3 regions of the Paenibacillus sp. CH40 genome follow, and region 1 is predicted to be linked to each of the others. Evidence: predicted binding sites of a transcription regulator. Region 1 holds the regulator's gene; each other region holds the start of a gene.
The links. Region 1 encodes LexA, which represses DNA repair genes until DNA is damaged. Its sites were predicted from a motif close to CGAACATATGTTCG; they were not measured.
Positions count from the first base shown of each region.

Region 1 (4,217 bases):
TACCGCCCTTACCTTTTCTTTCAACGGTTACGTAACCCTTTTCAATCTTGATGGCTTTCATGTCCCCAGCCGTCATTGGACGTTCTCTACCACCTTTCAGCATATAGAGAGTATCCTTTCCCACTTTCAAATAAGGACGACGGATGAAAAAGATAACAGCCAGCATCAAGTATAGGCCGAATACAAGCCAATCCATCCCTCGCATGCCAGTCTTAGTCAAAAAGTAACTCATAAGCATGTACAATACAGAAAGACCAGCCAGCATAATTGGCACAGTAATGTTACGACCACGGAAAATATCCATTGCAGAACCTGCGCCGTTAATGGTTTGAATGCCTTGCTTTTTGCGCGATTTATTTAAATGCGCTGTGTTTTTGCGTACTTTTCTTTCAAATGATCGGGCCATCTCTCAATTCCTTCCCAGATATATTACAATAAAACAATTGCCTCAAAGCTGATCTATATAGATACCGAGAACGGTACCTAAAACAAAAGGCAAATTGCAGGCTTGGGCGCTTTAACAACATTAATGCTTCAGCCCGTCATTTCCCTTCGATGTATCATCGTCCACAAATTCAATTGTTTCAAGCTGCTGCCGAAAATTACGGCGAATGTTACCTAAATAAATTTCCCGAAGATTGGCGCGCTCTGTGGCTTCCTCTTCCGTCAAACCCTCGGATTTTGCTTTGCGCGCTAATTCATTGATGCGCTGTACCAAGCTGTCTATATCCAAATTGTGTCCCCTCCATAAAAGCAAAGATATAATACACTTTGACATGTAGAAAAGAGCTTGTCAAGGCTCCCGCATTACGCTCCCTGACAAGCTCTAATAGTCTATAGGTCAGAAGTTAGGAAGCTTGAGTACCTGACCTACCTGTACTCCCCGATCCTCTAAACCGTTAATCCGCACAATTCCTTCTATATATACCCGTGTATCCATTCGTTCCGGTTTATGATTTGCGGCAATCTCCCACAACGTATCTCCAGGTTGTACGGTCAGTTTAGTCACTTCTCCCTTGGAAGCTGAGGGTGCCGCGAAAACCGTAAGTACACCTGCCCCTGCAATCCAAGCAACAATCACTAAAATAAGAAGCTTAAGTAAAAGAGTATTAGTAATAATTTGCATAAAATGCGCTCTACCCTCTTTTCGGGTCTCCTGCAAATTTTCTGAATTCATCGGAAAAATACTTTGATAAGTGCTATATTTCATCATTGGCTGCGACCTCCAAACGTTTGTTCTTATGTTTTCACAATATAACACGAACATTTGTTTTGTTCAATAGAAAAGAGAACAAAAGTTCGCGATTATTTTTAGGGATTATTTAGAACTTATGTTTGTACGAACGGAGGTTCTATGCTATAATTTTCCCAAACGTTACTAAATGGGGTTGATACGGTATGTCTAAGATTTCGAGCCGCCAGCAGGCCATTCTTGAATTTATCCGCAATGAAGTGCGTCTAAAGGGATACCCCCCTTCTGTACGCGAAATAGGCGAGGCTGTCGGATTGGCCTCCAGTTCTACGGTTCACGGTCATTTGGATCGTTTAGAGAAAAAAGGACTCATTCGACGCGATCCTACAAAACCACGGGCTATTGAGTTACTCGGTCAAGACGAATCGGATAACAGCAACTTGATTAATTACTCCATTAGTCGTGTCCCCGTCGTCGGCAAAGTAACTGCTGGCCTTCCTATTACGGCGACAGAAAATATTGAAGATTACTTTCCTCTTCCCCAACACTTTGTTGGTGAGGATAAAATATTCATGTTATCTGTTGTAGGCGAAAGCATGATTGAGGCTGGGATTGCTAACGGAGACTATGTAATCGTACGTCAACAGCAGACCGCTGATAATGGCGATATTGTTGTAGCTATGACAGATGAAGACGAAGCTACAGTTAAAACCTTCTACAAAGAAAAAGATCATATCCGGCTTCAACCTGAAAACCCAGCCTTTGAACCGCTTCGCCTGACACACGTCAGCATTTTGGGCAAGGTTGTAGGACTCTTCCGGGACTTCCACTGATTTCTCGTTCTTTCTTCCCCGTTATTCTAACCACTAATACAAAACCGGCTGCCTAGGGCAAGCCGGTTTTGTATTGTTATTATGTATTTCACAACTATTTTTTCATTTCAGCAATCTATTCCTATTGTTTCTACTATAAAATCAGCCTTCTCATCTCAAATAATCACCCACTGATCTTGAGCAGCTATACTGTTATGGGCAAAACTCATAGATCTTTCTTTGTTTTAGATAAATATGGTATATTAATTACTCATAGCTCTGTAGGAGGAATTAAATGAAAAAAATTATAATTTCAGCGTTTGTTGTGATATTTATCGCCATAAGCTGTGTAGTACCAACAATGGATCATTTGTATGCAGAAGAGAAATCCCACATAACAACCTACGATCGTATTCAGTACATACAAATACTTATCCATTTCAGGTATTTAGAAAAGCAACTCGAAGCTGTAATTTCCGAAAGAAACAATTACCCAGAAAACAGCCAAGAATATAAACAGCTCTCTGAACAACTGAATCATATTCTTGCTCAAGAGGCGTACTACGAGAAAAAACTTAACACTCTCAAAAGTAAATAATTCCCATACTAAACTGCATATTATTTATCTACACTATTAGACTCATGCCGACCTGCCTGTAACATTCTCCTGCAACGTAAAGTTGAAATGGCGAAGACAGGTTCGCATGAGTTTTTTGTTAACCATTAGGAATATAGGTACCAGCTTCTTTTTGCTTTTAATAGATTTATGCTGATACATTACTATCACAATTGACATAGTATATAGCAGACCTAAGCAAAGGAGATATGCAGATGATCAGAAATAGAGTTAAAACGTATAAGCATCGCATCGGGAAAAACAGATATCTGGTCGTTAAAGTCTTTCAAGCCGCAGCTGCTAAAACAGGAAGCGGAAATGCACTAGCAACCAATGCCTTGAATATCAAAATTTCCAAGCGTAAGCATAAACACCACTAAGATTCATCCGTACCTTCATTTCCTTGAAGGGAGGTGATCATATGAGCAGAAGACATTGCAGACGTGATTTGAGAAGAAGAAGATCAAACATCCGTTCGAATCAAAGAGCCGTTGCGCGTGCAAGAGGTAACGCACTGGCTGTTAATCTGTTTAGCGTGAATGATAGACAACGTAGACGTTAATAATCGTTTTCAAGCAAAAGCAGGAAGGATTCTTCCTGCTTTTTTTGTGTTAAACGGTACACCTAACTACTGCTATGAATCGTTGAAGCAAGCGGACGAGATCGTAGAATTATCACACATAGTTGAACAGTCGCTACAATTCTGCTCTTTTTATAAATCTAACAGACAGGAAATGGTGGTTCTCTTTTAGAATAGTGTGCATAGAGAAATTAAACCAGGAGGAGACAAGCCATGATAATTAAAATGTCACTTTCGAATATGGGAGATTTTAAGAAGTCAAATGAGAATAACGGCTTTATTGTGTCAGGAAGGATTATACCTAAATACGAGAACGATAATTGGACATATATAGAAGAAAGTTTCCCCGAACCATATTTTAAACAGTATGAGAATGATGACGTTGACATCAGTTATATTGATGAACAAGGAAAATCTATTTTTTTATATTATGATGAGAACGACTGTGTTGGGCAAATTAAACTTTGTACTAATTGGAATGGCTATGCTCTAATTGAGGATATTGCCGTCGCTAAAGACTGGAGACACAAGGGAATCGGAGCAGCCTTATTGAGTAAAGCAACCGAGTGGGCTAAGCAGAATAACCTTGTTGGTCTTATGCTTGAAACACAGGATGTGAATGTTTTAGCTTGTCGATTCTATGCTAAAAATAACTTTGTAATCGGCGGAGTTGATACTATGCTATATTCTAACTTTTCCACAGCCCATGAAAAAGCGATTTTTTGGTATTATAAGTTTAAGCATTCAAATTAGCCTAAAATCAAACTGATCAGCAAACAAAGCTCTGCCAACCAATTAAGGTTAGCAGAGCTTTTGATTTATTTAGAGTATCCACTTACTTCAAACGTGAGGATGCGATCATTTTCAGCATGTAATCCTTTTCTGCTCTTATCAGGAATCTGAAACTGAACGTCTATATACAATAACAGTTAAAATCCCGCTAATTATAATGACCACTGTAAAAATCAATAACATATTGCTATATAAATAAGCAGATGGAAAATTAATGATTGGTAT
Region 1 is NZ_JANAVQ010000001.1:1,109,802-1,114,018, reverse strand. Features, by position in the region: gene NLX73_RS04890 (hypothetical protein) at 1-406, opposite strand, end outside; gene NLX73_RS04885 (DUF896 domain-containing protein) at 527-733, opposite strand; gene NLX73_RS04880 (LysM peptidoglycan-binding domain-containing protein) at 842-1,210, opposite strand; gene lexA (transcriptional repressor LexA) at 1,399-2,025, shown strand; gene NLX73_RS04870 (hypothetical protein) at 2,300-2,602, shown strand; gene NLX73_RS04865 (hypothetical protein) at 2,836-3,000, shown strand; gene NLX73_RS04860 (hypothetical protein) at 3,042-3,182, shown strand; gene NLX73_RS04855 (GNAT family N-acetyltransferase) at 3,414-3,953, shown strand; gene tet (Tet(L)/Tet(K)/Tet(45) family tetracycline efflux MFS transporter) at 4,092-4,217, opposite strand, start outside.

Region 2 (4,217 bases), 650 kb from region 1:
GACGATTTGATCCAGTAGTTCAAGCACTGCATCCCATACCTGACGATGCTCCTTCGCCTGCTCAGGTTTTCCTGCTTCCTCTGCCTGATGAATGAAGGCGTCCAGCTTGTGGCCGATTTCTGCATCCTCCAGTAACAGATATACCGCTTCACACTTCTCAAGTGCAGTTCGTGCCTTGCCCACACGTTTCTCAAACGCACGTAAAGGCGTCACGATCACATCCCGGCATAGCTCCATCAAATCTAACGTTTCATCCCGCCTACGGTTCCGTTCTTGCTCCTCCAGCTCCAGTGACAAGCTGGGCACAGCCTGCCACGGCCGACCATCTGTCCAACGGCTGCCTTGTATTCCGCAGGCCAGAACATAGTTTTCCAAACGGTCCATCTCCTCGCGGCTCACCCGACCGTCCAGCGGCAGTAGAAGGTCTGTTTTGACCGCACGGAATACATCCTCATACCGCCAACGCCGCTGCACGATATCCAGCGAAGCCCGAATCAATTCCACCAAAGGATGATGTAATACACTTCTTCGCTGATCCAGAAATACTGGAACCTCATACTGTTTGAATATCGGTTCCACCCATGGCTCATAATCTTCAATATGACGTACAAACAGAGCCATCTTTCGGTAACGCGCGCCTTCATCTCGGGCCAGACGGCGCATTTCGCGTACAGCCCCTTCCAGCTCTGCACGGCGATTAGCCGCAGTGTACAGTTTTATGCCCTCCGGCTGTTCTTCTGTCCACTGCTCTCGTAGCTGCTGCAGCCGCATCCGTTGTTCCTGATTCCGTAACCCTGTACGATGTTCAAAGTTAGCCTCCAAATATGCCAACGCTGGACGCTCCTTAAATCTCGGCAGCGGATCAGGGCGCAGTAATTGTGTCTGCGTCTCTATCATCAGCTCGTCCGCCATTCCTTTGAGCTTTACATACGTAGCCGCCGAAGGATGAAACAAATCCAACTCATGCGGAAGCTGTCCGCCCTCGTAGCTGCGGTTGCAAGTCAGCGCCACCGTCAACGAAGAGGCATGCAGCATAAGTTGCTCCACCACCTTGTATTCATGTGGTGTAAATCTACGGTAGCCATCCATCCAAATGTCTGCTCCACGCACAAGGGAAGACTCCGCAATCTGTTCTGCCAGCATGCGCAGCGTATCTTCACCGTCTATATATTTAAGCGTCAGCTCTCGTTCAAAATCCTCATAGATTAGACTGATATCTTTGAGCTTGCCGCGCAAAATCGGAGTTGACTCTCCAACAGCGTTCATTCGCTCCAGTTGCTCAGGTACAGACCGAGTATCACTTCCATACTGCTTTAGCTCCGTAAACAATGTATTCAACCGATCCACAAAGCCGAGCTGGTCTCCCGAATCCTTAAACAAGCTCAGTTCATCCTTGCGACGACGAATAATTTTATATAAAAGCATCTTCTTGCCTTCTTCCGTTACAGGCACCAGTGCTGAACCCCCGGTTTCCTGCATAACTAAATAGGCAAGACGATGAAATCCCATCACTTGGGCGCGCACCGACCCCTGAATACCGTTTCCGGCTTCTGTAAGTAACGCATGCTCGGAAGCAAATGACGATTGCTCCGGTACAAGTAACAGCATAGGCTTACCTAGCGGCTCCTTGCGTAACATAGACGTCATTTCATTGCGGATTAACGTACTTTTACCACTACCAGAGCGGCCAATCAACAAGCGGACCGACATGATGCGGCCTCCTTTCCAACGAACAACATTCTATTAAACAGTATAGCATATCAGGCAAGGGAGAAAAGAACGTACGTTTGCCATGTTGTAGCAATTCATCCTCCCCCTAAAAAACAAATCAGTCCCGCAGGTTGGCTTGGTGCATGCCTTCTCTACAGGACTGATTTATACCTAAAATGAGTCTATTTTACCTATTTAATCACCAAAAAGGCGATTGACTTTGACTTTGTATGAAACCTAAAGCTGTGTCCGGCTGCGCACCTCAAAGATGGCGAATTTCAAGTAATGGCCTTCCTCCACACCCAAAATTTGAGGATGGTCCTTACCAGCCGCTCTCCAGTCTACCAGACGAAGGATTTTGCCGGCATCTGCCGCCGCTTCCTTAATAGTGTCCAAAAACAGCTCTGGCCGCATATGGAACGAACAGCTCGCTGTCACCAGATAGCCGCCCTCATTGACAAGTTTCATCCCATGCAGGTTGATATCTTTATACCCACGTGTAGCTCCTTTGACAGCGTTCTTTGTTTTGGCAAAGGCTGGCGGATCGAGAATGACCACATCAAAGGTGCGTCCGCCACCTGCTGTCAGCGGCTTGGATGTATCTCCTTTGCCCCCGGCTCGTGCATTGCGTTCCTCTACACCTTTCACTTGATTGCGCAAATATTGAAAAGCATCGTCGACGACAAACTCGACGCGTTCCTCAAAACCGTTCAGCTTGACATTATCCCGCGCACTTTCAATCGCATGCTCAGAAATATCAAGACAAGTTACTTTTTTAGCACCATGTTTACATGCATTGAGCGTAAAGCTTCCCGTATGCGAAAAACATTCCAATACGGTTGCGCCATCCCAGAATGGGAATTCAACAACCTTACCACTTTTATTCACTGGCTTCAACACCGTTGTGCCCGCATCTCCTGAGTCTGCAGCTACTTCTTGTAGCGTAATTCCACTACGTGCTCCCCAACCTGTCATCAATGGTGCTATGGCCGCACGATTTTCACGCTGGTCAAAGAAATAACCCGTCTTCTGGCCCTCTACGATATCAACCTTGATGTGCAGGCCATTTTCCGTCACCACCACATGACGCGGGCAATCACCGTACAAAGGACCCTTCGTTTGTTCCAATCCTTCCAGCTCACGGATGGATACATCACTGCGCTCATATATACCAACAGGACCCACTACTTCAACGAGCGCATCCCTGATTTCTTCCCTTCGCCGATCCATGCCAAGCGTTAACAACTGCACGACCAACACATCACCAAATCGATCTACAATCAGTCCAGGCAAAAAATCAGCCTCGCCGTACACCAACCGATAAGCGTCTCCCCCGGTCACAAAACGTTGGCGGTGCTCCAGACATTTGCGAAAGCGTTGGGCAAAAAAGTTTTGATCCATTGCTTCCAGCGGCTCATAGGACATCACACGTACTGTAATTTGTGAAGCCGGATTATAGTAACCTGTCGCCAAATAACGCCCCTGATGATTAACGATGCTGACCAAATCGCCTGCCTCTGGGTCACCCTCAATCTTGGCTATTTCGTTTTTAAACACCCAAGGGTGTGCGTGCTCCAGCCTTTTTTTACGGCTGCGTTCTAATATTACTGAAGGCAAAATCCTTCACTCCCATTCTTGAATTACTCAAAGTGTTAAAACGTTGTTCGATAGGGGCGCGGCTCCGCGGATCATTTGATCTTACGATCGCTGTTGCAACGGGATTCTTGGAATTAGGTAACACATTTAAAGGTAAGAATCCCGTTGCAAAGGCGAACGCTGGCGCTTCTCCAGATTCAAATGAACCGCTCCGCTACTGCCCGCCTGTATATCGACGTCACGCTTTTAAAGCTTGTGAAGATACTACAAAAATTATCGTTCTATAAAAAAACAGCTCGGCCATGCTTGTCATGGCTGTCCCCGACAGATCATAGGCTGTTACATAAGTATTTTCACCTAGAAAAGGGGGCTATGCCCGTGTTTATACATGTTATACTCCCGCTGTGCGGTGGGCTGTTTATTTTTTTGGGCGGGATGAAGCTGATGGAAGCAGCCCTCCGGCATTTGGCCGGCCCCTTCCTCACCCGCTGGTTGAACCGCGCCACCGTTTCCCCTTGGCGGGGCATGCTGTTCAGCTCAGGCATTACCGCCCTGCTGCAAAGCAGCACCGCCGTAACGGTGCTGACGATCGGACTGGTCAACGCCGGGCTGTTGACCTACGGCCGCACGCTCGGCATCATTCTCGGCACCAATATCGGCACCTGCCTGACCACCGAGCTGATGGGGCTCCAGCTCGGCAAGCTGGCTGTTCCGCTGCTCTGCGGCTCACTGCTCTGCTGGAGTACTGCCGTCCTGTGGAGTGAAGCTGTCCCCAGCCGCCAGTATGTGTCTGCCGGAGCTTCATCCGGCTCCCATGGGCTCAGCCGTCCGCAGGCTGTACAATATATCAGCCTCGTCTTTGCTGGATTTTCGCTGATTCTGGCGGGTATTCGCGTGATGCAGTCGGTCGG
Region 2 is NZ_JANAVQ010000001.1:463,878-468,094, reverse strand. Features, by position in the region: gene addB (helicase-exonuclease AddAB subunit AddB) at 1-1,710, opposite strand, end outside; gene NLX73_RS02065 (class I SAM-dependent rRNA methyltransferase) at 1,948-3,327, opposite strand; gene NLX73_RS02060 (Na/Pi cotransporter family protein) at 3,685-4,217, shown strand, end outside.
Region 2: a site for LexA is predicted at 1,777-1,790, ahead of addB (helicase-exonuclease AddAB subunit AddB). Genes of this name have one in related genera too.

Region 3 (4,217 bases), on a different contig from region 1:
ATACTAGCCAAAGGTTCAGCAGCCGTTTGGCAACTATTCCTCCCACTGCAACAATTCCTCGTCATCTGAAGCAACGTCATGCTCGGCCGCAGTGAGATGATTGACCACTCGGCGTGTCATATCCCCCGAATATCCACGTCTCATGAGAAAAGGGTAGGTTTTCCTTTTTTTCTCCATTATATCACCACGTACCTGATTCCATTTCTTACGTCCGACCGTCAAAGCGCTCTCCCACTCCTCATTATCGGTGATCTCACCTAACGCTTCGCCAATAGAGGCTTTAGAGATGCCCTTCTGACGAAGTTCTTGCCTAACCCACATCTTCCCCTTACGTTGGCTAGTTATGCGCTGCCTTGCCCATTGGCGGGCGTATAAATCATCATCTACGAGTTGTTCTCTTTGCAGTCGATCCATTACTTCGTCAATTACAGACTGATCCAGTTCTTTTTGTAACAAACGTTGGGCAATTTCCTGACGTGTGCGAGGCTTTCGCCCCAAATAGCGAAGCGCAAGTACATAAGCCTGTTGTTTTTCATCTGCCAGAACGATATCTTCCAGTTCTTTTTTATCAAATGACGTTCCTTTGAACATATTGTACTTGATCATTACATCTTCTAATACAGACAGCGAATACGGACCAAAATGAATGATATACCTTCCACGTTTGCGTCCCTGTCCCTGCTCTACCCTAGTAATCATCAATTCCTCACGATCCGGAAAAAGAGCAATCCCTTGTTGCTTATTTGCTTCCGAAGTGTATTCATCTTCATCGTCCAACTGCAATATATTTCCCTCACTTTGAAATTCACGAAAGCAGCCTTGGAACACCTGCTACGCAAAGTTAGATTCCGCTGACAAAGCAGACTTTAGTTGATGCAAAAATGCCCTGCACAACTGTGCAGGGCATCAGAATCATGCTATTCAAACGGACGGTGCCATAACCCTGGCCCCAGTTCACAAACCAGGATTCACCAAGCTTTATTCAAGCTCCAACAATTCCTGTTCTTCCTTCGCTTGCTGTGCCAACTCTTCTTCTGTAGGCGGAGCAACTGTCGTAATCAAATTGCTGGCCACCCGAATTTTTTGTTCGATCGTACTAGCAATATTCGGATTTTCCTTCAAAAATTGTTTAGCATTCTCACGTCCCTGACCAAGGCGCTCACCTTCGTAGGAATACCAGGCTCCGCTCTTGTCGACAATGTCATGCTCCGTACCGATATCGATCAAGCTACCTTCTTTGGAAATACCCTCACCGTACATAATATCCACCTCAGCCTGACGGAAAGGAGGGGCAACTTTGTTCTTCACGACTTTAATACGTGTGCGGTTACCCACAATGTCGTTACCCATTTTCAAACTTTCAATACGACGAACATCCAAACGTACCGTAGAGTAAAACTTCAAGGCACGTCCACCTGGTGTTGTTTCAGGGTTACCGAACATAACACCTACTTTTTCACGTAGCTGGTTAATAAAAATAGCAATGGTTTTCGACTTATTAATGGCTCCAGAAAGCTTACGCAATGCCTGAGACATCAAACGTGCTTGAAGACCAACGTGGGAATCTCCCATTTCGCCTTCAATCTCTGCCTTGGGCACAAGTGCCGCTACGGAGTCAACAACTACAATGTCTACTGCTCCACTACGTACAAGGGCTTCGGCAATCTCAAGCGCCTGCTCTCCTGTATCTGGTTGCGATAGTAACAACTCATCAATATTGACACCCAGCTTGCTTGCATACGACGGATCAAGCGCATGCTCGGCGTCGATAAAGGCGGCTTGTCCGCCTGTTTTTTGCACCTCTGCGATAGCGTGAAGAGCTACTGTCGTTTTACCGGATGATTCCGGTCCGTATATTTCAATAACCCGGCCTCTTGGAAAGCCGCCCGTTCCTAACGCAATATCCAAAGCAATCGAACCACTGGGGATCGTTTCCACTTGCATGTGGGTAGACTCACCCAACTTCATAATGGAACCTTTACCAAATTGCTTTTCTATTTGACGGAGCGCCATATCCAGCGCAGCACGACGATCTGACAATAAACTCACATCCTTCATTGTTTGTACTTTAATAATACCTTGTTTTGACACGCTTGCCAAGCATTTTTTCGAACATACATTCGTTTTTTTTATTCGCACAACTCTCTTCTATAATTACACCTGTCTCTTAAAACAAAAAAAGAACCGCTGGCAAAAGGCTTTGCAACGGTTCTTCCGATAAGATGATTATATCATGAATATCTATCTAAAACAACTCTACGACCCACACTGTACATAGATGTTTAAGAGAGCTTCTCGTTCTCTACCAGCCTGCGCCACAATCTGTACAGGATTGCTTTGACTGATCGCAGTCGGATTGTTTCGCGGTTGCCACTCAGTCTCAGCTCATGTACTTCCGTTTCCTTGTCGCGTTCAGCAATGCCAATATACACCAGACCGACTGGCTTCCGTTCGGAATACCCAGGCCCAGCTACACCAGTAACTGAAAGTCCAAAATCGCTGTCCATGATCATTCTCGCCTGCTCCGCAAGCACAAGGGCTACTTCCTTACTCACTGCACCCGGCGCATGATCCCCTTCCAAATAATCATAAGGCACGTTGAGTAATTTCATCTTCATTTCATTGGAATAGCACACGATGCCACCTTGAAACATAACAGCACTGCCAGGTATAGAAGTGATGTGTTCCATCAGCATTCCACCTGTACAGCTTTCTGCCGCACTCACAGTGAGTTCGCGTTTGGCCATTAGATCTACGATAACCTTCTCCAGCGCAACATCCTCGCTTGCATACATATACTCCGAAAGACGCTGCTGAATTTCTACTTCCGTAGCTGTCAGCTTAATTAATGCTTCACTTTCGCTGGCCGCCTTGGTGGATATACGGATCGTGACTTCCCCTTCCTTGGCATAAGGGGCAATCGTGGGATCTGTCTGGGATTGGATTAGATCTAACAAATGGGTTTCAAGAGCTGACTCACCGATCCCTGCAAATTTTAGCATTTTCGAATAAATTGGCATTTCCTCACCGCTCAATGCCTGCTGAAGCAACCAAGGCTTTGCCTGGTTTGCAAACATAGGTTTGAGTTCCTTAGGCGGTCCAGGCAAAACTACATAAAATTTACCGTCCTGTGCAATCGCGTCGCCCACAGCTAGCCCTGTCTCATTTTCAAGCGGAGTAGCACCTTCAATAGAAAGCGCCTGACGGCGGTTATTCTCGGTCATTTCTACCCCACGGTTACGGAAAAATTGATCTAGCTTGTCCATTGCAAGACGATCTATGTGCAATTTCCGCCCCAATACAGCCGCTATCGCCTCTTTCGTCAAATCATCCTGAGTCGGCCCCAGACCGCCGGAAAACAAAATAATATCCGCACGCTTCTGAGCAATTCTTATCGCTTCCTGAAGCCGATCTATGTTATCGCCAACCACAGTCTGAAAATATACATCGATTCCAATTGTAGCCAGCTCTTGTGACAAATATTGAGCATTTGTATTCACTATTTGTCCGAGTAATAACTCTGTTCCTACTGCAATTATTTCAGCTTTCATCAATTCTTCCTCCTGTACTGCGAATATTATGGGAATTATATAAAGAAACAGCAATAAGTTTAGTCCCTATTGCTGTTTCCATAAAATTTATCCTGTTAAACTTTGGAGGAGCTCAGCAAATGGATATTTTTCACGAAATAATCAATACCCGAATAAATGGTGATCAACACTGCTGCCCATATCGCTATTAAATCAAACGGTATACCAAGAAAAACAAACGGGAAATTATTAATGAGCAGCGCTACAATAGCAACGATCTGGATGATCGTCTTTAATTTGCCCCAATTGCTTGCAGCAACCACAGACCCATCCAGTAAGGCAATCTGACGCAGCCCCGTAACCGCAAACTCACGGCTAACAATCACAACGACAATCCATGAATCAATTTTCCCCATTTCTACCAAGGAAACCAAAATAGCGGTTACCAAAAGCTTATCAGCAAGGGGGTCCAACAGCTTGCCCAAATTGGTGACCATATTATTTTTACGTGCCAAATATCCGTCAAGACCATCCGTGCTGGCTGCTACAAGGAAAATGATAGCCGCAATCAGCTGATTATACGGCAGCTTGAAAGCTCCGATCTCAATCGGCGGCGGATAAAAATCAAAGTCCACCAGCAAAGCCAGCATCATCACCGGGATAAGGCAAATCCGCGTTATTGTAATT
Region 3 is NZ_JANAVQ010000002.1:245,458-249,674, forward strand. Features, by position in the region: gene NLX73_RS07540 (regulatory protein RecX) at 34-783, opposite strand; gene recA (recombinase RecA) at 979-2,040, opposite strand; gene NLX73_RS07550 (competence/damage-inducible protein A) at 2,283-3,551, opposite strand; gene pgsA (CDP-diacylglycerol--glycerol-3-phosphate 3-phosphatidyltransferase) at 3,647-4,217, opposite strand, start outside.
Region 3: a site for LexA is predicted at 2,110-2,123, ahead of recA (recombinase RecA). Genes of this name have one in related genera too.